One region of the Pseudoxanthobacter soli DSM 19599 genome, then DNA from elsewhere that is predicted to be linked to it. Evidence: predicted binding sites of a transcription regulator. Region 1 holds the regulator's gene; each other region holds the start of a gene.
The links. Region 1 encodes PhoB, which activates phosphate uptake and scavenging genes when phosphate is short. Its sites were predicted from a motif close to TGTCATNNANCTGTCAT; they were not measured.
Positions count from the first base shown of each region.

Region 2: BUF17_RS02090 (esterase-like activity of phytase family protein) is a predicted target of PhoB. The motif match lies at 5,488-5,504, and genes of this name have one in related genera.
Region 3: ppk2 (polyphosphate kinase 2) is a predicted target of PhoB. The motif match lies at 3,233-3,249, and genes of this name have one in related genera.

Region 1 covers NZ_FRXO01000003.1:89,597-99,632, reverse strand. Annotated here, with positions in the region: gene putA (trifunctional transcriptional regulator/proline dehydrogenase/L-glutamate gamma-semialdehyde dehydrogenase) at 1-1,824, opposite strand, end outside; gene BUF17_RS08090 (response regulator transcription factor) at 2,012-2,677, opposite strand; gene BUF17_RS08085 (peptide deformylase) at 2,897-3,403, shown strand; gene BUF17_RS08080 (anti-sigma factor family protein) at 3,423-4,220, opposite strand; gene BUF17_RS08075 (sigma-70 family RNA polymerase sigma factor) at 4,217-4,723, opposite strand; gene BUF17_RS08070 (COG4315 family predicted lipoprotein) at 4,732-5,130, opposite strand; gene BUF17_RS08065 (YceI family protein) at 5,355-6,017, opposite strand; gene phoB (phosphate regulon transcriptional regulator PhoB) at 6,251-6,946, opposite strand; gene phoU (phosphate signaling complex protein PhoU) at 6,996-7,757, opposite strand; gene BUF17_RS08050 (sensor histidine kinase) at 7,909-9,300, opposite strand; gene BUF17_RS08045 (hypothetical protein) at 9,513-10,036, opposite strand, start outside.
Region 2 covers NZ_FRXO01000001.1:485,394-495,429, forward strand. Annotated here, with positions in the region: gene trkA (Trk system potassium transporter TrkA) at 1-418, opposite strand, end outside; gene ntrX (nitrogen assimilation response regulator NtrX) at 600-1,967, opposite strand; gene BUF17_RS02080 (sensor histidine kinase NtrY-like) at 1,957-4,248, opposite strand; gene BUF17_RS02085 (usg protein) at 4,569-4,838, opposite strand; gene BUF17_RS02090 (esterase-like activity of phytase family protein) at 5,561-7,786, shown strand; gene sugE (quaternary ammonium compound efflux SMR transporter SugE) at 7,863-8,177, opposite strand; gene BUF17_RS02100 (DUF488 domain-containing protein) at 8,463-8,933, opposite strand; gene BUF17_RS02105 (bifunctional metallophosphatase/5'-nucleotidase) at 8,963-10,036, opposite strand, start outside.
Region 3 covers NZ_FRXO01000001.1:741,491-751,526, forward strand. Annotated here, with positions in the region: gene BUF17_RS03100 (aldo/keto reductase) at 1-814, shown strand, start outside; gene BUF17_RS03105 (hypothetical protein) at 1,138-1,455, shown strand; gene BUF17_RS03110 (general stress protein) at 1,494-2,105, shown strand; gene ppk2 (polyphosphate kinase 2) at 2,202-3,182, opposite strand; gene BUF17_RS03120 (glutathione transferase, Atu5508 family) at 3,360-4,058, shown strand; gene BUF17_RS03125 (oxidoreductase) at 4,107-5,027, opposite strand; gene BUF17_RS03130 (DUF4347 domain-containing protein) at 5,257-10,036, opposite strand, start outside.

The DNA of each region.
Region 1 (10,036 bases):
CCCGGCGGAATTCTCGCGCGCGGTGCCGAACAGCTCGCGCGGCAGCGCGATCTTGGGGTGCGGCGAGCCAAGCGGCTGGATCGCCCGGGCGACCGCGACCGGATCGGCGATCAGCTCGTCGATCGGAATCGAGGGATCGGCGATGCGGTTGACGAACGAGGTATTGGCGCCGTTCTCCAGAAGCCGCCGCACGAGATAGGCGAGCAGCGTCTCGTGGGTGCCGACCGGGGCATAGATGCGGCAGGGGCGGGCGAGCTTGTCCTTCGCCACCACTTCCTCGTAAAGCGGCTCGCCCATGCCGTGCAGGCACTGGAACTCGTACTGGCCGCTATAATAATTGCCGCCGGCCATGGCGTAGATGGTGGCGAGCGTCTGGGCGTTGTGGGTGGCGAACTGCGGGTAGATCGCATCCGGCGCCGACAGCAGCTTGCGGGCGCAGGCGAGATAGGACACGTCGGTGTGCACCTTGCGGGTGAACACCGGGAAACCCTCGAGCCCGTCGACCTGGGCGCGCTTGATCTCGGCGTCCCAGTAGGCGCCCTTCACCTGCCGCACCATCAGGCGGTGGCCGGAGCGCCGCGCGAGGTCGATCAGGTAATCGATCACGAAGAAGCAGCGCTTCTGATAGCCCTGCACCACGAACCCGATGCCGTTCCAGCCGGCGAGGTCGGGGTCGAAGCAGAGTGCTTCCAGCAGGTCTAGCGACAGTTCCAGCCGGTCGGCCTCCTCGGCGTCGATGTTGATGCCGATGTCGTAGCGCCGCGCCAGCACCGCGAGCGCCTTCACCCGCGGCAGCAGCTCCGTCATGGTGCGCTCGCCCTGGGCGCGGCAATAGCGCGGATGCAGCGCCGAAAGCTTGATCGAAATGCCCGGCCCTTCGTAGATGCCGCGCCCGCCCGAGGCCTTGCCGATGGCGTGGATCGCCTGTTCGTAATCGGCGTAATAACGCTGGGCATCGGCCTCGGTGGTCGCCGCCTCGCCGAGCATGTCGTAGGAATAGCGGAAGCCCATCGCCTCGAAGCGGCGGGAATTGGCGAGCGCCTCCGAGATCGTCTGCCCGGTGACGAACTGCTCGCCCATCATCCGCATCGCCATGTCGACGCCCTTGCGGATCAAGGGCTCGCCGCCCTTGCCGATCAGGCGGGTGATGGCGGAGGTCAGGTCCGCCTCGCTCGTGGTCGATGTCAGCTTGCCGGTGACGACGAGGCCCCACGTCGCGGCGTTGACGAACAGCGAGGTGGAACGGCCGACGTGGGACTGCCAGTTCCCGGCCGAAATCTTGTCGCGGATCAGCGCATCGCGGGTGGCGCGGTCGGGAATGCGCAACAGCGCCTCGGCGAGGCACATCAGCGCCACGCCTTCCTGGCTCGTCAGCGAATATTCGTGGATCAGCTTCTCGACGCCGCCGCCCTTGCGCTGCTTCTCCCGCAGCGTGGCGACCAGGCGATGCGCCAGTTCCCGCGCCTGCTCGCCCGTCGCCTTCGGCAGCGTGGCCTGGGTGATCAGCAGCGGCAGGCATTCGTGCTCGGGCCGGCGGTAGGCGGCGGTGATCTTGGCGCGCAGCACGCTCTGCGACTGGATGTTCTGGGCGAACTCCAGGAACGGCTGCGGCGCCGGGGCGGGCTCCGGCGTATCCGTCACATCGAGGTTGCGCGGGGCGTCGCCGACGAGGTCGCTCATGTCCTCGCCGCGCTCGATGCGCTCCACGGCCGAGAGCAGCGACTGCTTGATCAGCCAGTGCGGCGAGCGGCCGACCTTTTCCGCCGCCTCCTTCAGCCGCGCGCGCAGGGCGTCGTCGATCTTCACTCCGATGGTGGTGGCCATGGTCGCCTCGGTCGGTGCGCTGGAAAGGAGCCTGGTTGCGACGCCGTTATCGCCGCGGCGCAACCCATGCACCATCCATAGCGCAACCCGTCGCCTTGGGAAAGGGGCGCAACCTTGGCGAAGCCCCTCAAGACGTCCGAGCGCGTGACCTGCAAAACCGCGACGCGATGGCGCGCGGCAGCCGCGGTCAGCCGGCGACGCTCGCCTTCGGCGCCCCGGCGATCCGGGCGGCGGCGATCACCGCCTGGGTGCGGCTTTCGACGCCGAGCTTCTGCAGCACCGCGGAAACGTGGGCCTTCACGGTCGCTTCCGAAACGCTCAGCGCGTGGGCGATCTGCTTGTTGAGCAGGCCCTCGCTCAGCATCATCAGCACCCGCAGCTGCTGGGGCGTGAGGGTTTCCAGCCGGCGGACGATATCCTCGTCGCCGTCGTCTCCTGCGCCGAGCGCGATGTCGGCGGGCACCCACTCGCCACCGCCGGTGACGGCCTTGACCGCGGCGCGGATGGTGTCCGTGCCGACGGATTTCGGGATGAAGCCGGCGGCCCCGAACTCGATCGCCTTGCGGATGGTCGCCGGTTCCTCGGTCGCCGAGACCACGACGACCGGAACCGCCGGGAATTGCGCGCGCAGATAGAGCAGTCCGGAAAAACCCTGCACACCCGGCATCGACAGGTCGAGCAGCAGCAGGTCGACATCCGGCAGGCGGTCGAGCAGCGCGATCACCTCGTCCAGCGATCCCGCCTCCTCGACGGCGACATCGTCCTCGACGCCCTCCAGCACCTGCCGCAGGGCCCCGCGGACCAGGGGATGATCGTCGACGATGACGAAACGGTGCCGCGGTGTCGCTGACACGATGGGGGTGTTCCTCTTTATGGCCGGTATCGGCGCCCGGCCGATGGTGTCCGAGTCGCGTCCGGCATTGTTTGGAACCAGTATCGGTTTCACGGCGGCTTTGTGCAACCGCGCGATTCCACCGAATAGCCGCTTTTGTCGTGTCCAGCGGCCCGATGACCGGCCCCGAAGCGGCAAGGCCGCCGGACGGGCTCCGATTGCGCGGGCAAGGGGAAACGCATGGCGATCCGGCCGATCCTGAAATATCCCGATCCGGGCCTGCGGCGGCCCGCCGAGGCGGTGGCGGCGTTCGACGACGATCTCAGGGCGCTGGCGTCGGATCTGGTCGATACCATGCGCGCGGCGCCGGGTGTCGGCATCACCGCGCCCCATGTCGGCGTTTCGCTGCGGCTCACGGCGATCGAACTCGACCGTGCCGCCGTGCCGCTGTTCTACGTCAATCCGCACGTCCTGGAGGCGTCGGCGGAAACGGGGCGCCACACCGAAGGCAGCGTCTCCATGCCCGGCATCACCGACGAGGTGGAGCGTCCGGTCCGGGTCCGCGTGGCCTGGCAGGACCTCGACGGCACGCCGCGGGAGGATTGGGCGGATGGCTTCCTCGCGGTCTGCCTGCAGCACGAGATCGACCAGCTCGACGGGGTGTTCTGGATCGAGCGGCTGTCGCGTCTGAAGCGCGACCGGCTCGTCAAGCGCTGGAGCAAGTGGAACAAGGCGGCCGCGTCCTGAACCGCGGCCCTCTCGCGCGTCACGCCTCCGGCCCGTCCAGGCTCTGGTAGCTTTCCTTGGCAAGCGTCATCAGGTCGGGCCTGGGCAGGTCGCCGACCAGCACGCAGCCGAGCTTCTCGCCCCGCCACGACACGGCGGTGAGCCCGTCCCGCTCGGAAACCCGCATCGCCGTCTCGCCCCCGGTGCCGGGCACGACATAGAGCGTGATGCGGCGGCCTTCGCGGTTCTCGTACATCAGCTGCGCCGCCGGCCCGTCACCGGCCGGAAGCAGCCGGCCGCCGACCAGCGAGAAGCCGGCTTTCGAGAGATCCGGCAGCGCCAGCGGGCGGGCGAGCCGCTTGGAAAGCCAGCGCGCGAGATGGTCGCCCTGATCGGCGGAGACCTCGACCGGGTGCATCACCTCGGGGGTGTAGAGCGCGTGGGCGACCTCGGCTTCGGCGACCATCGCGCGGTCCGCCGGGGCGGGGCCGGCCAGTTCCCGGCCATACCAGCCGCCGGCTGCGCCGAAGGCGACGAGCAGCGCGGCGGAGGCGGCCATCACCGCGAAGCGGCGCCTTGCTGCATGCCGGCCCTCCGCCATGCGGCGCACGTCGAGCCGCGGCGGCACCGGCTCGTCGACGGTTCCACCGAGAAGGACGCGGAGATGATCGGCCTGCACCCGCCAGGCGTCGACGCGGGCGCGGTCGGCCGGGTGTTCGGCGAGGTGCGCGGCGACCTTCGCCCGGCCTTCGGCATCGAGCCAGCCATCGACATAGGCATGGAGGTCGGCCTCGGTGATGCCGGCGCCGGCCGCGGGAGTGGTGTCGTCGGCGCTCATTTCACCGTCCTCAGCTTCGGCTGCGTTCCGTCCGCCATCGTCCTCAAGGTCTCCCGCGCCCGCCCGATGCGCGACATCAGCGTTCCCTGGGGAATGTCCAGAACCGCCGCCGCCTCGGCGTAGCTCAGTCCTTCCGTGACCACCAGCAGCAGCGCCTCGCGCTGCTCGGCCGGCAGCCGGTCGAGCGCGCGCGCGGTCTCCGCCAGCGCGAGGTGCGCGCCCTGGGACGGCGGCGTCGCCGGCTCGAAGCCGGGCTCGTCGAGATCGCTGGTCTCCGGTGCGCGTCGCCGCCGCCGCTCGTCGTTGCGGTGGAGGTTCACCATGATGCGGTAGAGCCAGGGCCTGAGGGGGCCGAGCGGCCGCCACAGGCCCTGCTTCGCGATGGCCCGCTCCAGGCAGTCCTGGACGAGGTCGTCGGCACGGTCGGCGTCGCGCGTCAGCGCGCGTGCGTAGCGGCGCAGCGCCGGAACCGCGGCTTCGAGATCGTCCAGGAACGCGGACATCGACGCGCCTATTCCTTGGCGAGGTGCCAGACGCCACCGACGCCGTCGCCGGTGACGTCGCCCGGCTTCTTGTCGCCCTGCCACAGATAGAGCGGCTTGCCGTCGGCCGCCCATTGTTCGCCGCCGTCGGCGCGCTTGATCAGGGTGAACGCGCCCGTGGCCTTGGCGCCTTTGGCCGCCATCAGCGGCGGCCACTTCACCGCGCAGCCGCCGGAGCAGTTGGACACGCCCGCCGTGTCCTTGTCGTAGGTGTAGAGCGTCATGCCCTTGGCATCGGTCAGGATCTCGCCCTGGGCGGTCTGCATCGTCTTGATGGCGCCGGAGGCGTAGTCCTCGGCAATCGCCGGGGTGAGGAAGGCACAGGCCGCCAGCAGGACGGCGCCGTGGAGAAGGTGGGAACGGCTCATGGTCAGTCTCCCTTGCCGGTCTGTCCCGGCGTGTCGGCATGTTTCCGAGAGGGGCTGCCGGACGCCGCAGGGCCGTTTCGGGCCGTGCGTGCGTCCGGCAGGCGGGAAGCTCTGCCGTCGCCGGCGCCGCTGCATCGGGGGTGCCGCGGTGCGGTCTCGCCGCGCTTCCTGTGATCAAGAACACCGCCCCGCGGGATTTCATCCACGCGCGGCGGCTTTTTTCTTCATCCCTGCCGGGCGCCGTCTTGCCTGGCGCCGTCTTGCCTGGCGCCGTCTTGCCTGGCGTCGTCTTGCCGGGCACCGCTCAGGCGGCGGCCGTCGACCGAGAGGTTCAGCACCACCTTGTCGGAAAAGGCCGGGAAGCCCGCCGTCATGCCGAAGGCGGTGCGCATCAGCGTTCCGGTCACGCGAAACTCGGCGCTGTCGCCACCGTGGCCGGTGAGGTCCACGCTGAAGCGCTCCGGCACCGTCTGGCCGCGCAGCGTCATCAGCCCCTCGATGTCGGCGCTGGCGGGGCCGGTGCGCTGCACCGCCGTCGAGCGGAACGAGATCACCGGATAGGCGTCCGCATTGAACGCCGCATCGGACCGCAGCACGCCGTCGAGCAGCGCGATGCCGGTCGTCACCGAGGCCGCGTTCACGTCGAACGTGACCGACGACCGCTCGGCATGGACGGGATCGAAATCGATGGTGCCGGAAAAGCCGGTGAAGCGGCCGGAAATGCCGGGGCCGACCGACGCCGCCACGGAGAAGGCGACGTTGGTGCCGGTGCCGATGGCATAGCGGCCGGCGAGCCCGGAAAGATCGTCCGCGCGGGCGGCGCCGGCGCCGATGGCGAGAACGATGAGGGCGGGGGCAACGCACCGCACGGCAAAGCGGGATTTCATCGCAGCGCCTTTCACTGGCGCGTCGTGCCTGCGACCCTCCGAATGCGGGCCTTCAGCGGCGGCGCCAGATTCAAGAGCCTCTCGCAGCGGCAGCGGGCCAACCCGGCCCGGCGAACCCGCGCGTCGAGGCAGCGGCAGCCCCGAAGTGGGACCGCCTCGCGATGAAACACCCGGCAGGGGACTTTATTCCCGCCCGGATGCGGATTTTACGGTCGTCAGGGTGCGCCGCCGGCTCACTTCGCCGCGAACTGGTCGTCGAAGGCGTAGCCGGAGCCGCGCACGGTGCGGATCGGGTCCTTGGCCTTGCCGCGGTTCAAGGACTTGCGCAGGCGCCCGACATGGACGTCCACCGTCCGCTCGTCGACATAGACGTCGTGCCCCCAGACCCCGTCCAGCAGCTGCTCGCGGGCGAACACGCGGCCGGGGGAGGTCATCAGGAACTCGAGCAGGCGGAACTCGGTCGGGCCGAGGTGGATTTCCCGGCCGCCGCGGCGCACGCGGTGGGTCTCGCGGTCGAGTTCGAGGTCGCCGGCCTTGAGCTGCGACGACACCACCTCCGGCTTCGCCCGGCGCAGGATGGCGCGCACCCGCGCCATCAGTTCCGGCACCGAGAACGGCTTGACCACGTAGTCGTCGGCGCCAATGGCGAGCCCGCGCACCCGCTCGGCCTCCTCGCCGCGGGCGGTGAGCATGATGATCGGCAGCCGCTCGGTCTCTTCCCGCGCCCTCAGGCGCCGGCACAGCTCGATGCCCGAAAGGCCCGGCAGCATCCAGTCGAGCAGCACCAGGTCGGGCTGGCTCTCGCGCAGCCGGATTTCGGCCTCGTCGCCGCGCATGCAGGCTTCGACGGCGAAGCCCTCCGCTTCGAGGTTGTAGCGCAGGAGGAGGCTCAGGGCCTCCTCGTCCTCGACGATCATCACCGACGGCATCGGCGTCTTTCCCGGATGTGCTTGGGTGGTTTGCGGGTCCGGCAGGCCCTCAGGCCTTGCCGGTTTCGGTGCTCGCCGCCGTCGCCCGCGCCTGTTCGGCCTTGCCGAACTCGACGGAGGTCAGGCTGCTGTTGTCGAGCTTCGGACGGTCGAGCGCGGGCTGCTCGCCGGTCACGAGATAGTGGATGTTCTCGGCGATGTTGGTGGCGTGGTCGCCGATGCGCTCGATGTTCTTGGCGCAGAACAGAAGATGCGTGCAGAACGTGATGTTGCGCGGGTCTTCCATCATGTAGGTCAGAAGTTCGCGGAACAGCGAGGTGTACATCGCGTCGATCTCGTCGTCGCGATTGCGCACCGCTTCCGCCGCCTCGACGTCGCGGGCGGTGTAGGCGTCGATGACGGTCTTGATCTGTTCGAGCGCGATCTCGGAGATGTGCTCGACGCCCAGCACCAGCCGCTTCGACTGGTACTGGCCGTTCATGGCCACCACGCGCTTGGCGATGTTCTTGGCGAGATCGCCGACCCGCTCCAGATCGTTCGAAACACGCAGCGCCGAGACGATCTCGCGCAGGTCGCGGGCCATCGGCTGGCGGCGGGCGATGATCGAGATCGCCGCTTCCTCCACCTTGCGCTGCACGATGTCGAGGCGCTGGTCGTTGACGATCACCTGCTGGGCGAGGTCGGTGTCGATCCGCGACAGCGCGGTGACGGCGTCGATCAGCAGGCGCTCGGCCTGGCCGCCCATTTCGGCGATCCAGCCGGCAAGCTGCTTCAGTTCGTCGTCGTAGGCGACGACGGTGTGCTGGGGCATTGCCATCTCCAGATTTGGAACAGGGGCGTCCGGTCGAGTCGTCCGGACGACGGGTTCTGTTCCATCTTAGCGCGCCGTGCGGGTTTGCCGAGCGGCCAATGCCGCGAAGCCGCCTGGAACGCCCTCTGGGCCGATCCCGGTTGCCTTCCTTTTATGACTCTCCGATGGTCGTTTTATGAAGGTGCAACTCTTTGGAAAGACCGGCATTTTCGCCGTCGATGGCCGCAGGCGGCGGCGCTTCGGCGCAATCGAGCCGGAGGATGAACGTCGCGCCCTTGCCCGGCTGGCTTTCGATGGAGAGCCGGCCACCATGACGGGCGAGGATGTGCTTCACGATGGAAAGCCCGAGGCCGGTGCCGCGCTGACTGCGGCTGGTGGCGACGTCGACGCGATAGAAGCGCTCGGTCAGGCGCGGCTGGTGCTCCGGGGCGATGCCCGGGCCGAAATCTCGCACCGAGACGATCGCGGCCGGCTGGGCGCCGCTGCGGTCGGTCCAGCACGACAGCACGACCCTTTTGCCGGCGGCGCCGTATTTGATGGCGTTCTCGGCCAGGTTTTCCACCACCTGCACCAGTTCGTCGCGGTCGCCGCGCACCACCGGGCCGCTTTCCGGCAGTTCGCGCACGATCACCACCTCGTTCTCGTCGGCGAGCGGCTCCAGACCGTCGGCGACAGTGCGCACGACCGCGCCGAGATCGACCAGGGCCGAGGGGCGGATGTGGGCACGCATCTCGATGCGCGACAGGTGCAGCAGGTCGTCGATCAGCCGGCCCATCCGGCGCGCCTGCTCGGCCATGATCGCAAGGAAGCGTTCGCGCGCCACCTCGTCCTTGCGGGCGGGGCCCTGCAGGGTCTCGATGAAGCCGGACAGCGAGGCGAGCGGCGTGCGCAGTTCGTGGCTGGCGTTGGCGACGAAGTCGGCGCGCAGCGTCTCGGTGCGCTTCTGCTCGGTCTGATCGTGGATCATGAGGAACACGAAGTCCGGCCCGTCGCCGACGCGCCGCTCGCGCCCCGGCAGGCGCAGCGGCACGATGCGCGCCTCGTACCAGCGATCGGTTGGAATCTTTTCGGTCCAGGCGACCGCCTCAGCCGGCCCGCCGGCCGAAACGCGGTCGAGCGCTTCCAGCACCGACGGCACACGCAGGCGGAACGACAGCGGGTCTCCCGGCTGGATCGGGCCGAAGGCGGCGGCCGCGGCCGCATTGGCGAACCGCAGCCGGCCGCGCGAATCGGCGATGTAGCAGGGTTCCGGCAGGGCCTCGACGGTCAGCTTCATGCCGCCGTCGGGCCACAGCGTCCGACTGGCCTCGGGTGCGCGCCGCACCCGGCGGCGAACCCGCGCGCCGAGGCCGAGCGCGGCGACGAACCCGACCGCGCCGACGATCAGGATGCCGAGGAGCGCGGTGCCTGAGGAAAGCTCGCCCCTGAGGGCGGCGAACACAAGGAAGCCGAGCGCGGCGAGAACCGGCGCCAGAACGGCGGGCACGGTCCCGGGCGCGCCCCATCCGCCGCTGTCGAAGCCGATATCGTCGTCGTCATCCATCGTCGGGTTCCGGTGGCAGGCCTCGGGTTCCGCAGCCGGCGACGCCTCCCGTGCGGGGGCCGCCTCCGGTCGAGATGCGGTCCCGCCAGCCCGGGCCGTCCGGAAGGTCCGGACGCCCCACTTCGATCGGCCGGCTCGGCCGGCCAGTTCGATTCATCAGTCTCCGCTCGAACCGTGACGATAGAGCGACGCCCCGCGTCTGCCCGCGCGGCTCAGGGTTCGGGCGGCCGCTGGTAGCCGGGGCCGACGGTCAGGGGCCTCGCCGGCATCACCGTGTCGTCGAGGTCCGACTTGAAGCTCGTCTCCAGCGTCGCGAACGCCTCCTTGGTCCGCGGATCGATCAGGCGGACCGTGACGTCGTAGGGCACGCCGGCCTTAACGCCGTGGACCGGCGGCGAGCGCACCACGATCTTGGAAAGGTCGCCGTGGGCGGTGTTGGTCACGACGAGCGCCGGTCCGCCGGCGGGATTGGCGAACTGCGCCTCGATCAGCGTGCCGTCCGGCACCGGCGGCTTCGCCTGGGCCACGAGGCCGTAGCTCACCTCGGCGATGCGGTAATTGAACAGGAAGCCGCCGCCTTCCAGCGCGAGCGCCGGTGCCGTTTCGTGGGCGAACCACCGCGGGCCCTCGTTCACGGCCACGAGCAGCCCGAGGCCGAGGATCGCGGCGACGCCAAGCGCCGTTCCCGTTCTCTTCAGCGAACCGAATGCGTCATAGTGAAGTGCGGCTGCCGTCA
Region 2 (10,036 bases), on a different contig from region 1:
GCGACAGCCGGCGGATGACCGTTTCGCCGACTTCCACTTCGGGCGAAATGACGACATCGATCGGAATGCCCTCGCGGGAGAACAGGTCGCGCCAGTGCGGGGCCAGATAGCTCTGCGCCCGGACGCGAGCGATCTTGGTCGGAACCTTGAAGACCGAATGCGCCACCTGGCAGGCGATCATGTTGACTTCGTCGGATTGGGTCACGGCGATCAGCATGTCGGCCTGCTCGGCGCCGGCCTGGGCGAGGATCTCGGGATGCGCGCCGTGGCCGACCACGCCGCGCACGTCGAGCCGCTCGCGCAGGATCGAGATCAGCTTCGGCGACGAATCGATCACGCACACGTCGTTGCGCTCGGCCGCCAGCCGCTCGGCAATCCCGTAACCCACCTGGCCAGCGCCGCAGATCACGATGCGCATGACGTCCTCCCCCTCCCCGCCGCCGTTTTCCGGTCCCCGGCAGAGCATCCGTTGCCGCCGGAGGCACCAAGAGCATATCCCGTTCAGATCTGATCGATCTGAACGGCAAGGATATGTTCAAGCTCTTGAACTCGAAGCGATTTTTCTTCAATCGGATGTCTCCATCCGATCACAAGGCGCTCTAGCCGACGCCGAGCGACTTCAGCTTGCGATGCAGCGCGGACCGCTCCATGCCGACGAATTCGGCCGTGCGCGAGATGTTGCCGCCGAAGCGGTTGATCTGCGCCCGCAGATAGTCGCGCTCGAACGCCTCGCGCGCGTCTCGCAGCGGAAGCGCCATCAGGTGCTCGCCGCCGGAATTCGTCGGCAGCGACGGCACCATGGTGCCGATCTCCGCCGGCAGCAGGTCGGCGGTGATCACCGCTTCCTCGTCGCCGCGGGTGAGGATCATCAGCCGCTCGACGTTGTTGCGCAGCTGGCGGATGTTGCCCGGCCAGTCGTGGGCCTGCAGAACGGCCATGGCGTCGTCGCCGATCCGCCGCTCCGGCAGGCCGGTCGCGCGCGAGATCTGCGCCATGAAGTGCAGCACGAGATCCGGGATGTCGTCGCGCCGTTCGGCGAGCGCCGGCACGCGCAGCGGCACGACGCTCAGCCGGTGGAACAGGTCCTCGCGGAACCGGCCCTCGGCGATCTCGCTCTCGAGATCACGGGCGGTGGACGACAGCACGCGCACGTCCACCTTCACGCGGGTGGAGCCACCGACGCGCAGGAAGTTCTGGTCCACAAGCACGCGCAGGATCTTGTTCTGCGTCTCGCGCGGCATGTCGGCGACTTCGTCGATATAGAGCGTGCCGCCGTGGGCCTCTTCCAGCGCGCCGACCTTGCGCGGGACGCCGGCCCCGCCTTCGATGCCGAACAGTTCCTCTTCCATGCGCTCGGGCGTGATGGTCGCCGCGTTGACGACCACGAATGGCCCCCGGGCGCGGCCGGAACGGGCATGGATCGAGCGCGCCGCCAGCTCCTTGCCGGCGCCCGACGGGCCGGAGATCAGGATGCGGCTGTTGGCGGCGGCGATGCGCTCGACCGCCTGCCGGAGCTGATTCATCGCCGTCGAGTTGCCGACGAGCTCGTCGGCGTCGCTGATGCGGCCCTTCAGGTCGCGGATCTCGCGGCGCAGATTGGAGGCTTCGAGTGCACGCTCGGTGGCGAGCACTAGCCGGTCTGCCTTGAACGGCTTCTCGATATAGTCGTAGGCGCCGCGCTTGATCGCGGACACGGCGGTCTCGATGTTGCCGTGGCCGGAAATGATGACGACCGGCAGATCCGGGTGGAGCTGCTGGATGGCATCGAGCAGGGCAAGCCCGTCGAGGCGGCTGCCTTGCAGCCAGATATCGAGAATGATGAGCGACGGTCGTCGCTCGCCGATGGCGGCAAGAGCGGAATCGCTGTCGCCCGCGGTGCGGGTGCCGAAGCCCTCGTCATCGAGGATGCCGGCGATCAACTCGCGGATGTCCGTCTCATCGTCGACGATCAGGATGTCAGAGGCCATGGTCTTCGCGTGGTTTCTGGGGGCTGACAGGGGTGGAGGACGCGGCGGCAACCCCGGCTGGGGCGGCCTCCGCATCCGTCGTCATGGCACCGGCGTCGCCGGCCCGGATGGTGAGGCGCACGCAGGCGCCGTGGCCGCCGTCGCGCACGGCCGGCGCATCGAGCAATTCGATCCGGCCGCCATGCTCCTCGACGATCTTGCCGACGATGGCGAGGCCGAGGCCGGTGCCCTTCTCGCGGGTCGTCATATAGGGCTCGAGCAGGCGTTCGCGGTTCTCCTGCGGCAGTCCCGGACCGTTGTCGACGACGTCGACCACGAGCCATTCGCCGTCGCGCCGTGCCGAGACGTCGACGTGGCCGGGCTCGGTGCGCTGATCCGCCGGCACGCCGGTGATCGCCTCGACCGCGTTCTTGACGACGTTGGCGATCGCCTGCCCGAGCTGGCGGTGATCGAACTTGCCGATCAGCGGCTCGTCGGGCAGGTGGGTGGAGAACTTCACGTCCGGGTGGCTGACGCTCTGCAGGAACACGGCCTCCCGCAGGGCTTCCGCGAGGTCGCGCGGCTCGAACACCGGCTTCGGCATCCGCGCGAACGACGAGAATTCGTCCACCATGCGGCCGATATCGCCGACCTGGCGCACGATGGTGTCGACGCACTGGTCGAACACGGCGCGGTCGTCCTCGATACGCTTGCCGTAGCGCCGGCGGATGCGTTCGGCCGAAAGCTGGATCGGCGTCAGCGGGTTCTTGATCTCGTGGGCGATGCGCCGGGCGACGTCGGCCCAGGCGGACGTGCGCTGCGCCTTCACGAGATCGGTGATGTCGTCGAGGGTGACGACGAGGCCCTGCCGGGTGGAATCCCGCCGGTTGTCGTTGGTGACGCGCACGGCGACCGTGCGCTCGCGCCCGCCGCGCACGATGACGATCTGGCCCTGCCGGCTCCACTCGCCATGATCGCCGCGCGCGGAGGCGAGGATGGGCGCGAGTTCCGGCACCACCTCCTCGGCGGGGCGATTGCCGATATCGTCCGCGGACAGGCCGAGCAGCATCTCGGCGGAGCGGTTGGCGAGCGAGATGCGGCCGGCCTCGTCGACCCCGAGCACGCCGGCGGTGACGCCCGACAGCACGGCTTCGGTAAAGCGGCGGCGGCGGTCGATCTGATCGTTGGCGGCAAGCAGGTCGTCGCGCTGGGAGCGCAACTGGGTGGTCATGGTGTTGAAGGTCTGGCCGAGGTGGGCGAAGTCGCCGTCGTGGGGGTCGACGCGCACCTGGGAGTTCAGGTTGCCGCGCGCCACCTGGTCGGCCGCGTTGATCAGACGCCGGATCGGCGACACCAGCCGGTTGGAGAAGGCGAAGCCGAGCCACGTCGCGGCGACGAGGAACACCAGCGTGATGCCGATATAGACGAGCGCGAACGCGATCTGCACGCTGCGCCGGCTCTCGGCGAGGTCGTGATATTCGAGCGCGCTCTCGCGGGCGAGCCGGAGATAGTCGGTCACCCGGGGATCCATCGTCCGGGTGACGTAGAGATACATGTCGTCGTAGGCCTTGAGCTTCATCACGCCGCCGACCTGATTGGTGTCGCCGGGCGCGATCAGCACCGGCTCGCCGGCATCCGCCTTGGAGAACGCGCCGATCGGCGGCAGGGCGAACTTCTCCTTCAGATCGTAGAGCGTGCGCGTCACCACCGTTCCGTCGCGGTGAAGCAGATAGGCGGCCGGGAGCTGGCGCAGCTGAAGCTGCGTCTCCATGAAGATGTCGAAGCGGGCCGGATCGTAGTCGTAGATCGCCTTGGCGCGGTCGACGTCCGTCGCCATGGCGATGAGGTCGCCGCGGAGCACGTTGGCGTGCTCCTGGACATAGGCGTTGGCGACGGCGACTGCGTTGTCGACGATGGTGCGGGTGCGATCCTCGAACCAGCGGTCGAGGCCGCGGTCGAGCGTGATGGTGGCGAGGATCGCGACCAGGATCGCCGGCAGCGTGGCGACGAACGAGAACATCGCCACCACGCGGACATGGAGGCGCGCGCCCGCCCTGCCCTTGCGTCGCGCGATCCAGATCTTGCGGATCTCGATGAAGATCGAGCCGATCAGGACCGTGACGATCACGCCGTTGGTGAGCAGCGCCGCCGTGATGACGTTCTGCGTCGGCGTGATCGGCGTGATGCCGGTGAGCACGAGGAAGGTGATGCTCGCCGACAGGATGGCCAGCACCACGAACACGAGCCCAATCGCCCGCGCGACGGGCGCACCCTCGCGCCAGGCCGGAACGGGCGGGGGCATGCCGGTCTCGGCAGCGCGATCGAAGGAGGTCTCGGAAGCCGTCATCATACCGTTCGGATCGAGGGCTAACCCGGCGCGCCGGGTGAGTCGTTCCTGTTACAGGATGACAACATTGTTGCTAAAATGCGACAGAGGATCCGGCGACCTCCGCACCGACGCCGGACGGCGGAGCGCAGTCCGGCTGCTCGCGCACCGCGTGGCGCTTGCCGAGGGCATTCGAGAGGGCGTGCGGCGGCGCCATGGTCGCGCGGCGCCGCGGCAGCGGGGACCCTTCTCCCGCGGGATCGTTCCGGCGAAGGACCGGCCCTGAGACCTGAGCGTCAGTGTAGCTGCATCATGCCGTCGACACGGCGCCATTCGCTGGCGCCGACGAGTTCGCGATAGGCCACCTCCACCGAATGCAGCGGGCCTTCGATCTCCCGCTTCCAGAATTCGATGAAGCGATTGAGCACGGGGAACGACGGGGCGATGTCGTATTCCTGCCAGACATAGGTCTGGAGGATCGTGGGGTGATCCGGCAGGCGATAGAGAATGCGGGCCGTGGTGAGGCCGTACCCGGAAAGCTGACGCTCGAAGTCGGAATCGATCATGAAGCACCTCTCCCTCACAGGATGGGAAAAGGATCGCACACTTCCTTCGAATGGCAAGCCGACAAACCACGCGGCGGCGCAAAAATCTCTTTGTTAGCAGCATCTTACCGCGAGTGCTAACACTGTGCTTTCCAACGGCCCGGCTGCCGTCGAGCCCTTGCCCGGACGGCTCGGCGCGCTTGCGGGCGATGCAAGCCGCATCACATATTGCCCAAAAAAGCGGCAATCCCGCCGTCTGTCTGGGTGTGAAGATGGTCCCGCTGACGATGCGGCGCCAGCGCGGCGGCGGCAGCGGGCGCTGTGCCGGAGTTGGCCCGGGCCTTGCATTTCCTTTTGCATCGGGTCCGCCGCCTCCCAAGCCGGACCGACCGCGAATAGCGACGCCGACCAAAAACCAGGGGAACGTCGCGCGGGAAGGTCGATCAAGGGATCGACCTTCCCGCAGCCTCTGGCCGCTGCGTTCGTCATCGATCCGATTGCCGTCGCCGCGTCCGTTCCGTTCACTTTCTCGCGAGCCCGCCGCCGTCAGGCGAGCCGTTCCGCGCGACCACGGAGCCGCAGGCTGCCGGGCGGCCAGCGGATTTCGGTCGCAATGTGAACGAGACCCCGTCGGCAATGACCCTCTTTCGGAAAGCCGCCAAGATCCGTTTGTCATTGCGCGGTCATCGAATGGCCTAAACTGCCGCATCGAGCTCACAATCACAGACATTCAGGAGCCATCGATGGGACGGGGTTCGCGTATCGCTCTCCTTGCCGGTGCCTTGCTCGCAACGACGGCGCTGCCGGCGGTCGCGGAGCCGGCCTTCAACCGCATCTCGACTTTCGAGGTCGTCGATAATCTGCCCAAGGACGCCGATCGCTCCAAGGCGACCGTCGCGGAGATCGTCAAGGCGACCGAAGACGGCAAGATGCTGGTCTATACCGACAGCCCGGGAGAGCGTATCGGCCTCGTCGATATCTCCGATCCGGAGGCGCCCAAGGCCGCAGGCGTGGTGGCACTGGGTGGCGAGCCGACCTCGACCGTGGTCGGCCGCGGAAAGGCGCTCGTGGGCGTCGTCACCTCCAAGACCAAGACGCAGCCCTCCGGCCACCTCTCGGTCGTCGATCTCGCCACCAAGGCCGTGACCGCGACGTGCGATCTCGGCGGGCAACCCGACTCGCTCGCCCTCAGCGACGATGGCCGGTTCCTGGCCATCGCGATCGAGAACGAACGCGACGAGGAGGTGAACGACGGCAATCTTCCGCAGCTTCCCGGCGGCAACCTCACGATCTTCTCGATGGGGACGGACGGCGCGCCCGATTGCGCCTCGAAGAAGGTGGTCGAACTGACCGGGCTCGCCGCGATCGCGCCGGAGGACCCGGAACCGGAGTTCGTCGACATCAACGATCGCAACGAAGCCGTTGTGACGCTTCAGGAAAACAACCACATCGCCATCATCGACCTTGCCACCGGCAAGGTGCTCTCGGACTTCCCGGCGGGCAATGTCGACCTCAAGAATGTCGACACCAAGAGCGACGGCGTGATCGCTCCCATCGAGAGCATCAAGGGTGTGGCCCGCGAGCCCGACGCCGTCCACTGGCTCGACAACGATCGCTTCGTGACCGCGAACGAAGGCGACTGGAAGGGCGGCAGCCGCGGCTTCACGGTGTTCAAGCGGGACGGCACCGTCGAATATGACAGCGCCGAGACGCTGGAACATCTGGCGATGCGCCTCGGGCACTATCCGGAAAAGCGCTCGAAGGCGAAGGGCGTCGAGCCGGAGGGCGTCGAGGCGGCGACCTTCGACGGCCAGAAGCTGATCTTCATCGGTACGGAACGTGCCTCGCTGATCGGTGTTTACGAAGACATGGGAGACGGCAAGGCGCCGGTCTTCCTGCAGGCGCTGGCCGGCGGCGCGGCGCCGGAAGGCCTGCTGGCCATTCCGTCGCGAGGCTTGTTCGTCTCCGCCAGCGAGGCCGACAGGCGCGAGGAGGGCGGAATGGGCTCCGTCGTCACCATCTATCAGCGTTCGGGCGAGCCGGCCGCCTACCCGACAATCGCCTCCGTCAACGGACCGGACGGCACCCCGATCCCGTGGGGCGCGATTTCCGGCGCGGCCGCCGATCCGACCGTTCCCGGACGGCTATACGCGGTGACGGACAGCGCCTATGCCCAGGCCCGCATCCTCACGATCGACACCACCAAGAAGCCCGCCGCGATCGTGAGTGCGATCACGGTGATGCGCGACGGCAAGCCGGCCGAGCACCTCGATCTCGAAGGCATCGCCATCCGGCCGCAGGGCGGCTTCTGGCTGGCTTCGGAGGGTAACCCCGAGCGCAAGAAGGCGCCGACGCAGAACCTGCTGATCTCGGTCGACGACAAGGGCGAAATCCGCCAGGAAATCGCGTTGCCGGAGGACGTGGCGCGGCAGGCCACGCGGTTCGGCTTCGAGGGCGTGACCGTGACCGGCAAGGGCGACGACGAACTTGTCTGGCTTGCCCAGCAGCTGCCCTGGAAGAACGATCCGAAGAACACCACCAAGCTGATCGCCTATAGCCCGACCAAGCAGACGTGGGGCGCGGTGCGCTATCCGCTGGAGCAGAGCGAGCGCGGCTGGGTCGGCCTCTCCGAAATCACCGCGGTCGGCGACAAGGGCGTCATCGTGCTGGAGCGCGACAACGGCGTCGGCAGCAAGGCGGCCGTCAAAGTGCTGATGTTCGTGCCGTCGTTCGAGCTGAAGCCGGTGCCGCTCGACAGCGCCAACATGCCTGTCGTCCGCAAGACGCTGGTGCACGACCTGCTGCCCGACCTCAAGGCCACGCACGGCTACGTGCTGGAGAAGGTCGAGAGCTTCGCGGTGGACAGCAAGGGCGACGCCTTCGTCATCACCGACAATGACGGTGTCGACGGATCGTCCGGCGAGACGATGCTGATCCGCCTCGGCGAAATCCAACACATCGTGAACTGAGCGCGCGAGCGAACGGGCGGCCATCGCGGCCGCCCGCCGTCATTCTACCGCGCGCCGGCCCCGGCGCGCGGGGTCGTCAGGCCGCGAACTTGAGGCCGATGATGCCGGCGACGATCATCAGGATGCAGACGATCCGCGCGACCGTCGCCGCCTCGCCGAGAAACACGATGCCCAGGATGACCGTGCCGACCGTGCCGATGCCGGTCCAGATCGCGTAGCCCGTGCCGATCGGAAGCGTCTTCAGGGCAAGCGCGAGAAGCCACACGCTCAGCGCCATGCTGGCCACGGTGAGGATGGACGGCAACGGCCGCGTAAAGCCGTCGGAATATTTCAGGCCGATCGCCCAGCCGGTTTCGAACAGGCCGGCGACGATGAGATAAAGCCACGCCATGGCGGGACTCCGCATTCGGGCGGAGTCGTCTCCACCGGGTGACAAGCCGGTTCGGCACGAGGTCGTCCTCGCGCCCACAATCTAGGCATTCGCGCGCGATGCGGCAATGCAGGCGATGGCATGACAGGGTTGCCACCCCGCCATGGCGGAATTGCCCTCGCCTGCCCGCCTCAGGGCACGCATCCCGCGCAGATCGAACGAGCCGGACGATCAGGATATGCTCAAGCTTTTGAATCTGGAGCGATTTCTTGTCCATCTGACGATTCCATCAGATCGGAAAGCGCTCTAGATCGGGCTTGCGAACAGGTGCTCGACACCGACACCGAGATCGTCGCAGACGAGGCCGGCCAGAATGTTGCGGTGGCAGTGCTCCGGATGACGTTCGAAGCACAGCAGACAGATCGGCCGGCCGGACCGGACGATGTCGGTCAGGACCGCGCGTTCTGCAATCGCTTCGGGCGTCTCGAGATGTGCGTCGTAGATGGTTTTGAGGTCGTTCCAGCGGCCGGTGCGCGCGGCGAGGCGGCCCTCAGCCGGCGTGCCGAGCTTGCGCAGGTGGAGATAATCGATCCCCCGCTCCGCGACGCCGGCGGCGAGCTGGCGCTTGGAAAAGCCCGGCCGGCGCGAGGCCGCGACGGCGCGTATATCGACGAGGAGCGCGACACCTGCCTCCGCCAGCGCATCGATCACGGCCGGTTGCGTCACCTGCTCGTATCCGATGGTGAAGATCGGCACTTTCGCCGAGGTCGCCGTCATGTCCCTGCCCCGCTTTTCCCGGCTACCGCTCAGGTGAAGATAATCCGTTTGCCGCCGTCGGCGGGCTCGGCGACGCCCCCGGCCGCGGCGATATAATCCATCACCACGTTCGCAAGCAGAAGCCCATCGGTGGCGCCGATCAGCACCGTGCCGTCCCGGAGCATGTCGTAGGAATCGCCGCCGGCGAGCATGAAATTGTTGGATGCGACCGCAAGGGTCGCCTGAGGATCGACCGGCACGCCGTTGCGCTTGAGGGAGACCACGCGCGAGCCGACCGGCGCGCTGGCGTCGACCTCCACCTCGATGCCGGACACCTGCGGGAAACGGCCGCCGGCATCGTTCAGCCGGGAGAAGCCGTTCTCCAGCGCGGCCTTGAGCGTCGCGCCGCTGATCCTGACGAGCACGGAGGTGTTGCCGAACGGCAGTTCGGTCAGAATATCGCGCCGCGTCAGCATGGTGCCCGGCGGATAGCGGGTGTCGCCGCGGATCGAACCGCCGTTGATGATGGCGACGTCGGCCCGCGTGGAGCGGGCCAGGGCATCGGCGATGACGTCGCCGATCAGCGCCTCGCGGGTGCGCACGATGATGGTGCGGCTGTCTAGTTCCACCTTCGTCGGGCCGAGATCGACATCGAGCGCCTTGGAAAGCTGCTTCTCGAAGCCGGCGACGACCGCCGTCACCTCGGGATCCGGCACGACATCAATGGTGTCGTAGATGCGGAAGCTCGGTGTCCAGGTCACCTGCCGCCGGCCGTTCTGTTCCCGGACCTTGACGATGAAGTCGATGGCCGTGACGTAGTTGCCGTCCTCGTTCGATTCCACATGCAGCGCCGCGCCGTCCCAGCGGATCGCGAGGTCATGGATGTGGCCGGTCAAGAGGACGTCGACGATGCGCTCGCGGATGATCTGGTCGTCTAGCGAGCGCTGGGCGTGGGCAACGCACACGACCATGTCGACCCCCTGCTTGCGCAGCGCCGCGGCCTGCTCGCGCAGCACGTCGAGGCTCGGCAGGAACTTCAGGCTGCCCGGCTGCGAGACATCCGGCGTGGTGTCGAGCGCGAGCCCGACGAAACCGAGCCGGACGCCGCCGAGTTCCACGATCTC
Region 3 (10,036 bases), on a different contig from region 1:
CAAGGGACGGCGCGACAACGTGCTGATTTCGACCAAGACCGGCCTGCCGATGGGCGATGGTCCGAATGACGCCGGCTCATCGCGGTTCCGCCTGATCCGCGCCGTCGAACAGGCGCTGAGGCGCTTGGGCACCGATTATATCGATCTTCTGCAATTGCACGCCTTCGACGCGGCGACCCCGATGGAGGAGGTTCTGTCCGCGCTCGACGCGCTCGTGCGGGATGGGAAGGTCCGCTATGTCGGTATATCCAACTTCTCCGGTTGGCAGATCATGAAGGCATTGGCCGTCGCCGACCGCTATGGCTGGCCTCGCTACGTCGCCCATCAGGTCTATTACTCCCTGATCGGCCGCGATTATGAATGGGATCTGATGCCGCTGGGCGACGATCAGGGGCTTGGCGCTCTGGTCTGGTCGCCGCTGGGCTGGGGCCGCCTGACCGGCAAGATCCGGCGTGGCTTGCCGCTGCCCGAGGGCAGCCGCTTGCACGATACGGCGCGCTACGGCCCACCCGTCGAGGACGAACATCTGTTCCGGGTCGTCGATGCGCTCGAGAATGTGGCGGCGGAAACCGGCAAGACGGTGCCGCAGGTGGCGCTCAACTGGCTGACCACACGCCCCACCGTGTCCTCCGTCATCATAGGCGCGCGCAACGAGGAACAGCTTCGCCAGAACCTCGGGGCGGTCGGCTGGACGCTTACAGCCGAGCAGATCGCGACGCTGGATGCAGCCAGCGCCGTCACCGCGCCCTACCCGCATTTCCCCTATCGCCGGCAGGAGGGCTTCGCGCGGCTCGATCCGCCGATCGCGGGATAAAATCGAGGGGCGCCGGCTCAACCCGCGGCCCTCCCTGCCCGGCGTCTGCTTCGCGGTCGACTTCGCCTCGGCCGCGGCCATCATCGGCAGCCCGCAGGCCTTGATCGCCGCCGAGACGCCGCAGCTTCGCCGCTCGCACTCAAGTTGAGCGCGTTCTCGCCTTCGTCCAAATCAGACAAAAAGAGCGCATTCGGCACGAGAGACGGGAATTCCGTCGAACGCGGTCTTCATGAAATGTGAAATTGTTCCGCTCAACTCGATGGAACGCGCACGCTGTCGCGACGTTTATCATCCGCGTTATCGATTAGAAACGGATGGTCAACATGAAACGCGTCGTTATTGGCGTGCTCGCGCTCGCTTTGTCGTCTCCAGTTCTCGCGCAGACGCAGGCTCCGGGGGCGAACCCTGATCCGGATACCCCGGCGGTCGCCACTCCGGATACCGCACAGCCTGCGCAGCCGGCCGAGGGCGCCAACAGCTTCACCGAGGCACAGGCGAAGGAGCGCATCGAGGAGAAGGGCTTCTCGAACGTCAGCGGCCTGACCAAGGACAACAGCGGCGTCTGGCGCGGCACGGCCCAGAAGAACGGTATGCCGGTCGATGTCGCCATCGACTATCAGGGCAACGTCTTCCCGCGCTGAGCGTCCCAGCCTCGAGAAATCACCAGGAGGATAACAACATGACCACAGTCTCCGGTCTCTTCGACACTTATGACGACGCCGTCATCGCGGTGAACAAGCTGGAAGCGCTCGGCATCGATCGCGACGACATCAGCATCGTCGCCAACAATGCGGACGAATGGTACAGCGACGATGTTCGCCCGGCCGAGCGGCGCGACACGGCGAGCAATGCCGGCGACGATGCCGCGACGGGCGCGGGCGTCGGTGCGCTCGTGGGCGGCGCTGGCGGACTGCTCGCCGGCCTTGGCATGCTGGCGATCCCGGGCGTGGGCCCGGTGGTTGCGGCCGGCTGGCTGGTCGCCACCGGCGTCGGCGCGGTGGCCGGCGCGGCCGCGGGTGGCGCCGTGGGCGGTCTCGTCGGTGCCATGACGGCGCAGGGGGTTCCGGAGCGTGAGGCCAATCTCTATGCCGAGGGTGTGCGCCGCGGCGGCACGCTGGTTTCCGCTCGCGTGCACGACGGCCTCGTGCCCGAGGCAACGGCCATCCTGCGCAACGGCGTCGACATGACCTCCCGCGAGCAGCTCTATCGCTCGGAAGGCTGGTCGCGCTTCGACCCCGACGCGCCGCTCTACACCGCCGACGAAGCCGCCCGCGAGCGCTCGCGCTACTGACGGCTGCGAACCTTCTTCAGAACATGCTGAAAAGCGAACGCCGGGGCGCGATGCGTCCCGGCGTCTGCATGTCAATCAGGATCGGCTGTCCGCGCGTCAGTACCGCTCGGGAACGTAGAGTTCGGGCGGCAGGGTCCGGCGCTCGTAGTTCGGATCGAACACGCGCTCGGGCAGCGTGATCTCCTCGTGCGGCACTTCCTCGTAGGGAACCACCGACAGAAGGTGCGCCATGCAATTCAGGCGCGCGCGCTTCTTGTCGTTGCCTTCCACGATGTGCCACGGCGCCTCGGGGATGCTTGTGCGCTCGAACATCGCCTCCTTCGCCTTGGTGTACTGCTCCCAGCGCACCCGCGACTGGAGGTCCATCGGCGAAAGCTTCCACTGTTTGATGGGATCATGGATGCGCATGAGGAAGCGCAGCTGCTGCTCCTCGTCCGTGATCGAGAACCAGTACTTCACCAGAATGATGCCGGAGCGCACCAGCATGCGCTCGAATTCAGGCACGTCGCGGAAGAAGTCCTCGACCTCACCTTCGCTGGCGAAGCCCATGACGCGCTCGACGCCGGCGCGGTTGTACCAGCTGCGATCGAACAGCACGATTTCGCCGGCCGCCGGCAGGTGGGGCACGTAGCGCTGGAAGTACCACTGGGTCTTCTCGCGATCCGAGGGCGCCGGCAGCGCCACGACCCGGCAGGTTCGCGGATTGACGCGCTGGGTGATGCGCTTGATCGCGCCGCCCTTGCCCGCGCTGTCGCGCCCTTCGAACAGCACGACGAGCTTGAGCCCCTTGTAGCGGACCCAGTCCTGCAGCTTGACGAGTTCGCCCTGCAGACGGAGGAGTTCGCTGAAATAGGTGTGCCGGTCGAGTGAGTTCTTCCTGTGGCGCTCGAACTTCGCCCGAAGCTCCGGCGGCACGCGGGAATCATCGACCGCCTGTTCGAGTTCCTCGTCCATGTCGTCTTCGAGCTCGATCTCGAGCCAGCTGCGCGACGGCGCCTCAGGCGCGTCCGCCTCGCCCTGCGACGCAAGGGTCGTGCCGGCTTCGGTGATCTCGGTATCGGTGGTGGAATCTGCCATCTGTCGCGCCTCCTGCAACGCCTGCCATACCGAAAAGCCAATGCGGTTTGGTGACAAATCGATGGCGCTGGCCGACGCTGTGCTGCGACCTTGATGTCGCCGACGCATGGAAGGTGGGCATCGCCGACTGACGCCCGCGCGGGGCCGGTCGTGCGCTCAACACAGGGAGAAGCCGAAATGGCCGATTACGATCTCTACTACTGGTCCGTGCCGTTCCGGGGCCAGTTCGTGCGGGCCGTGCTCGCCTTCGCCGGGAAGACCTGGACCGAGGCTGGTGATGCCGAGATCGCGCGGCTGATGGAGGCGCCGGCGAGCGAGATGCCGGTGCCGTTCATGGGGCCGCCGATGCTGATCGACCGCAAGGCGAAGTTTGCGATCTCCGAAATGCCAGCGATCGTGCTCTATCTGGGCGAGACGCTCGATCTCATGCCCGACACCCCTGCCCTGCGCGCCATGACTCTGAAGATCGTCAACGACGCCAACGATGTGATCGACGACATCACGATCGATGGCGGGCGCGAGATGTGGACGGAACGGCGCTGGCGGGAGTTCGTGCCGCGCCTGAAACGCTGGATGTCGTTCTGGGAAGAGACCGGACGCCGCAATGGCCTGACCGCAGATGCAGGCTTTCTGCTCGGCGGCAAATCCCCCGGCATCGCCGACGTCGTAAGCGCCACGCTCTGGTCGACCATGGCCGACCGTTTCCCGCCGATCGCCGTGATGCTGGAGGACGCCGCGCCGATGACGGCCGGCCTGACCCGGCGCGTTTCGGCTCTGCCGCCGCTCGCCGCCCTCGCCGCCAGGGCGCGACGGGACTATGGCGAGGCCTATTGCGGCGGCCAGATCGAGGCCTCGCTGCGGCGGGTTCTCGGCTGACGGAAGGCTACGCTCCGGCCGCCCGGGCGAGTTTCCCCGGGCAGTGGTTCACGCCGGCGGCAGGGCCGGTTCGATGCCGGTCATCTCGACCGACAGGTCCCAGAGCCGTCTCGCCAAGGCAGGGTCGGTGGCGTGCGGCGCGCGCCGTACCACGCCCGACGGCCCCTTGATCTCGCGAAATCCCTGCGGGCCGTAATAGGCCCCGGGCGTGACGGCGCCGGTGGCGGCCTGAAGGGTCGGCCATGCGCCCATCGCCGGCGTGTTCAGGAACGGCCGGAAGGCGGCCCAGGCAAGGCCGACCGCCGGCAGATGACGGCCGAGGTCCGTTCCCGCGATGCCCGGATGGCAGCCGAGCGCCATGACAGACGAGCCGGCCGCGCGAAGCCGCCTGTCGAGTTCGAACAGAAACAGGAGATTGGCGAGCTTGCTCATGCGGTAGCGCGGCCAGCGGCGATAGGACCGTTTGGCGTTCGGATCGTCCCAATCGATCCGGCCGGAGATATGGGCGAGGCTGCCGGTGATGACGACGCGCGAACCCGGCGTCGCGGCGAGCTTCGGCAGCAGCAGGGCGGTGAAGGCGAAACTGCCGAGATGGTTGACGCCGAACTGGAGTTCGAAGCCCTGTTGGGTGCGGCTGAGCGGGGGCATCATCACGCCGGCATTGTTGACGAGCGCGTCGATGCGCGGTTCCCCGTCGAGTTCGACCGCGGCGCGACGGATGCTGTCGAGATCGGCCTGGTCGAACGGAAGGAAACCAAGATCAGCGGCGGGCGCGAGGGCGCGGATCCGGCGCATCGCCTCGTCGGCCCTCGCCTCAGACCGGCAGGCGACAACGACGCGGGCGCCGCGCATGGCGAGCACGCGGGCGGCCTCGAAGCCGAGGCCGGTGTTGGCGCCGGTCACGACGAAGCACTTGCCCGACTGGTCGGGCACGTCGGCCTCCGTGAACCCGGAAGACGTGTCCGGCATCGGCTTCTCCCACAGGGCGGCCAGATTGCCGGAGCGACATCGCACCGGAACGGCATCGCGGCAGAACGGCCGCGATGCCGGGGCTGCACCATGCGTGATGTAGTCCGACGCGGCCGGATCGCAACCATCGCGGCGCCCGCGTCCGTTCACGAATGCCCTATCGGCCCTTCCGAAGCCCTCGCGCGGCAGGAGACGGCTTCCGGCGCCGCGCGAGGTGTTCCACCGCGGATCAGGCCAGCAGCAGGCTATCGAGCTGCTTGCCGACGAAATCGAGCTGCACCACGAGATCGTTGAAATCGCGGTCGCCGCCGCCGGCGGTGTCTTCCCAGCCCCAGGTGTTGTAGCCGTAACCCCAGAGGTGGGCGATCTGGCCGTCGCTGTTGGCGTTGGCGAAGGCGTAGAAGTCGTCGCCCGCCCCGGTGTGGAGGCGCATGGCGATGATGTCGCCATTGTCGATGCCCGCGATCTCCCCCTCGCCGTACTGACCGTATCCGCTGCCCTGGAGCCAGGTTCCACCGTCGGACAGATGGTAGGCACGGCTTTCGGTGGCCGCACCGTAGCGCGCATCGCCGGGATCGATGCCGTCGATGCTGCCGGAGAGATCGTCGACCTTGTAGAACATCACCGAGACGTCGCTGACGCCGTTCTGGCGCATGTGGACGACGGCGGTCTGGTCATCGGCGCCGCCCAGCGTGTCGGCGACGGCGACCGAGCGCGAGATCGCGACGGCGCTGTGGGCATCCGGCGTGACGAAATCCACGAAGCCGTATTTGTTGGAAAGGCCCGCCTGGGGCGTCCCGGCCTGCAGCCCGCCGATATCGATCGACAGCGCAGAGCCGGTGCCGACAGAGGCCTCGTGGAGCTGGCCCTGGGCATTGCCGTCGGATTGTGTCACGAGATCGGCCGAGAAATCCGGCCTGAGGCTCTGGAGCGCGAACGAGCGGGTCCAGCCCGACGAGGCCGTGCCGGAGAACGAGGTGCTGCCGCCGCCATAGTCGATCCGCACATGCTGGTCGGAGCCGAGCGCCGTCTGGAACAGGAGGCTCTGGTCGACCGAGCTGGTCCACGCACCGTCCGCATCGCTGGAGAGCACCGGCGCGGCGGACGAATCCCGCGTCTGCGCCAGGGCCAGCAGCATCCTGGACAGCATGCTTGCGTCGGGCAGGACATCATCGGTGACGAGGTCGAGCCCGGCACCCGGCTGGTAGCCGACGATGGAGCGCGCATCGTCCGAGGTGATGAACGCGCCCGGCAGCACGACGGACGCGGCATAGATCAGGTCGTTCAGATCGGATGGCAAGGCCAGCCCGGCGCCACCGACGACGTCCTGAAGGTCGTGGCCGAGAGCCGACCATTCCGCCGAAGTCGCGACGGAGCCGGCCACGTGGCCGACGCTCGCACCGCCCGCGCCGTCTTCGGCGGTGTAGGTGAAGCTGACAGCGCCGTCGAAGGTGAGGAACGGCGAGAACACCAGATGGCCGCTTTCATCGAGCGTGACGGTGCCGCTGTCGAGGGTGACGGAACCGCCGGGCGCGATGTCGTGACCGTCGATCCTGGTGACGTGGAGTGCGTCGCCATCCGGGTCGGTGTCGTTGGCAAGCACGTCGATCGTGACGGTGCGGGCGTTGCGCATTTCCGCGAAGCGATCGTCCTGCGCGACCGGCAGATCGTTGATATTTGCGACCACCCCGGTTGCCGCGCCGGCGACGGTTTCGTGCGCCCCGGCATCGTCGACATAGTGCAGAACGGCGCGCATCCGTGCGCCGACATCGGTCTGGGTGAGCGCGTAGGTGGCGGCGGTGGCGCCGACGATGTCGTGCCAGGCGCCATCCGCGCCCTGGCGCTGCCACTGATAGGTGCCGGGCGTCGAGATGCCATCGGCATCGGTCACGGTGTTCGTCGCGGTCAGGGTACGGCCCTGAACCGCCGCGCCGTTGGCAACCACAGCGCCGACGGGAGCATCGTTGACGTCGGCGACAGAGGACACGGTCGCGCTCGACACAATCGTGGCGAGGCCGTCGCCGTCGACATAGCGCAGCTCGGCGCGAACGTCGTGGCCGACGTCGGCCTGGGTGAGGACGTAGGAGGTCCCGGTCGCGCCGGAGATATCGACCCACGCCGAACCGTCCCAGCGCTGCCACTGATAGGCCGGCGAGGCGATGCCGTCGGCGTCGGCGACGGTATCGGTCAATGTCAGCGTCTCACCCTGGGCGGCCGTGCCGCCAACGGCGAGCCCGCCCGTCGGGGCGAAGTTGACGTTGGTGACGGCGGAGGTGGCGGCGCTCGAAACCGTCGTGGCGACGCCGTCGCCGTCGACATAGCGCAGTTCGGCGCGAACGTCGTGACCGACATCGGCCTGGGTGAGGACGTAGGAGGTCCCAGTCGCGCCGGAGATGTCGTGCCAGGCGCCATCCGTGCCCAGGCGCTGCCACTGGTACGCCGGCGAGGCGACGCCGTCGGCATCGGCGACGGTATCGGTCAATGTCAGCGTCTCGCCCTGTGCGGTCGTGCCGCCAATGGCGAGCCCTCCGGTCGGGGCAAAGTTGACGTTGGTGACGGCGGAGGTGGCGGCGCTCGACACCGTCGTGGCGAGGCCGTCGCCGTCGACATAGCGCAGTTCGGCACGAACGTCGTGGCCGACGTCGGCCTGGGTGAGGACATAGGAGGTGCCGGTCGCGCCGGAGATGTCGACCCACGCCGAACCGTCCCAGCGCTGCCACTGGTAGGCCGACGACGTGATGCCGTCGGCGTCGGCGACGGTATCGGTCAATGTCAGGGTCTCGCCCTGGGCGGTCGTGCCTCCAATGGCAAGCCCGCCCGTCGGCGCGAAGCTGGCGTCTGCGACGGAGGACAAGGCCGCGCTCGACACCGTCGTGGCGAGGCCGTCGCCGTCGACATAGCGCAGCTCGGCACGAACGTCGTGGCCGACGTCGGCCTGGGTGAGGACATAGGAGGTCCCGGTCGCGCCGGAGATGTCGACCCACGCCGAACCGTCCCAGCGCTGCCACTGGTAGGCCGACGACGCGATGCCGTCGGCGTCGGCGACGGTATCGGTCAATGCTAGCGTCTCACCCTGGGCGGCCGTGCCGCCAATGGCAAGCCCGCCCGTCGGCGCGACGTTGACGTTGGCGACAGAGGACACGGCTGCGCTCGACACAATCGTGGCGAGGCCGTCGCCGTCGACATAGCGCAGCTCCGCGCGAACGTCGTGGCCGACATCGGCCTGGGTGAGGACGTAGGAGGTCCCGGTGGCGCCGGTGATATCGACCCACGCCGAACCGTCCCAGCGCTGCCACTGGTAGGCCGACGAGGCGATGCCGTCGGCATCGGCGACGGTGTCGGTCAATGTCAGCGCCTCGCCCTGGGCCGCCGTGCCGCCGATTGCGATCCCGCCGGTTGGCGCAAAGTGGGCATCCTCGATCATGCGCGACTCGGCGCCGGCAACCGTCTCCACGGTGCCGCCATGATCGGTATAGGACGCGACTGCGCGGACCTTCGAACGGACATCGTCCTGGGTGAGCACGTAGCTGTCGCCGGTGGCGCCGACGATGTTGTGCCAGTTGCCGTCCGAACCGAGACGCTGCCACTGATAGGATACGCCGGCCGGATCGAAGCCGTCGGGGTCCGCGATCGAATTGGTGGCCGTCAGCGTGCGGCCTTGCGCGGGAGGCCCGGACAGAGAAACGGCGCCTGTCGGGGCGTCGTTCGCGTTCACCACCTCGACGGCCGTGGTGGCGGTCGTCTGATTGCCGGCGCTATCGGACACCACGACCTGGAGAGTGCGGTCGTCCAGAGCCGCGTCACCGGTCGACTGGTAACTGACGTGGTTCGCGACGGCAGCGACGATGCTGTCGGTGACGCCGCCGACCGCTACGCGGAAATTGTCGATATAAAGCGAGCCGCCGACCGCGGTTCCGCCGGTGAAGTCGTAGGTGCCGCCGACGAAGACGAAGAACCAGTTGCCGGAGGTCGGAATCGTCACGCTGTTGGTCGCCCACGGCGTATTGCCCGAGGCATTGGCGCCCGTTTCGTTGAGCACGACCTGGTAGGCGCCGGTATCGGCATTCATCAGGTAGCCGAAGGCATCGTAGGCGTCGCTGCCCGCGGCCGCGCGCCAGTCGAAATAGAAGGTGTCACCGGCCACGGCCGCGAACGTGTCCGAATAGGCATAGGGACCGTGAACGACGTCGTATCCGGCGTTCGTCTGCCCGCTGTTGTAGAGCCGCAGGGACTGGGCGCCATCGGAATGCTCGCCCGTCGAGAGCTGGGAGCTATAGGTCATCGACTGGATGTCGCCGGCATCGTCTCCCGCATTTGGCGGGATGGTGGTGTCGGCGGGCGTCACATGGCCGTTGATGCTCGTCGTGCCGAGGATCACGCGGCTCTCGCCGATGGTCCAGCCGGTCGTGCCGTTCTCGAAACTCGGATTGGTGAAATCGCGGGTGAAGTCGATGGTCAGCGGCTGGCCGTTCTGCCCGTTCTCGACGCTGTCGACGACGCCGATCTGAATGCGGGCGGAGCCGGTGCCGTAATAGACCAAAGCGCCACTGATGGAGATCGCGCCGGCCGCGTTCGGATCACTGTCGCTGGTCAGCAGGAACTGGTCGCCGGCGACGGGCGACGTGAGCTTGAAGGTGATGGAGCCGCCGCCATAGCTCGACCCGCCGGAGATGGAGATGCCCGACCCGACGCTTCCAGCCGAACCGCCCTCGGTGACGGAGACGGGCACCAGTCCGCCGATGGTCGGCGCCGCCGAGGCGCTGACCAGGATGCCGGGATAGGCCGGAACCTCTAGTACGGGCGTGGTGACGGAACCGACCCGCGCTTCCAGGCGCCAGTCACCGCCGCGATCGGCCGCGCCGGTCGGCGTTTCCGAGGCGGCGACGTTCGCACCCGTCAATTCAGCGAGACGGCCGATGAAATCCCGCCCTTCCTCACCGGCGGCGACGTCGCAGCCATAGAGCAGGATATCGCCACCGGGCGCCAGCGCCGCCCCGATGCGGGCCAGA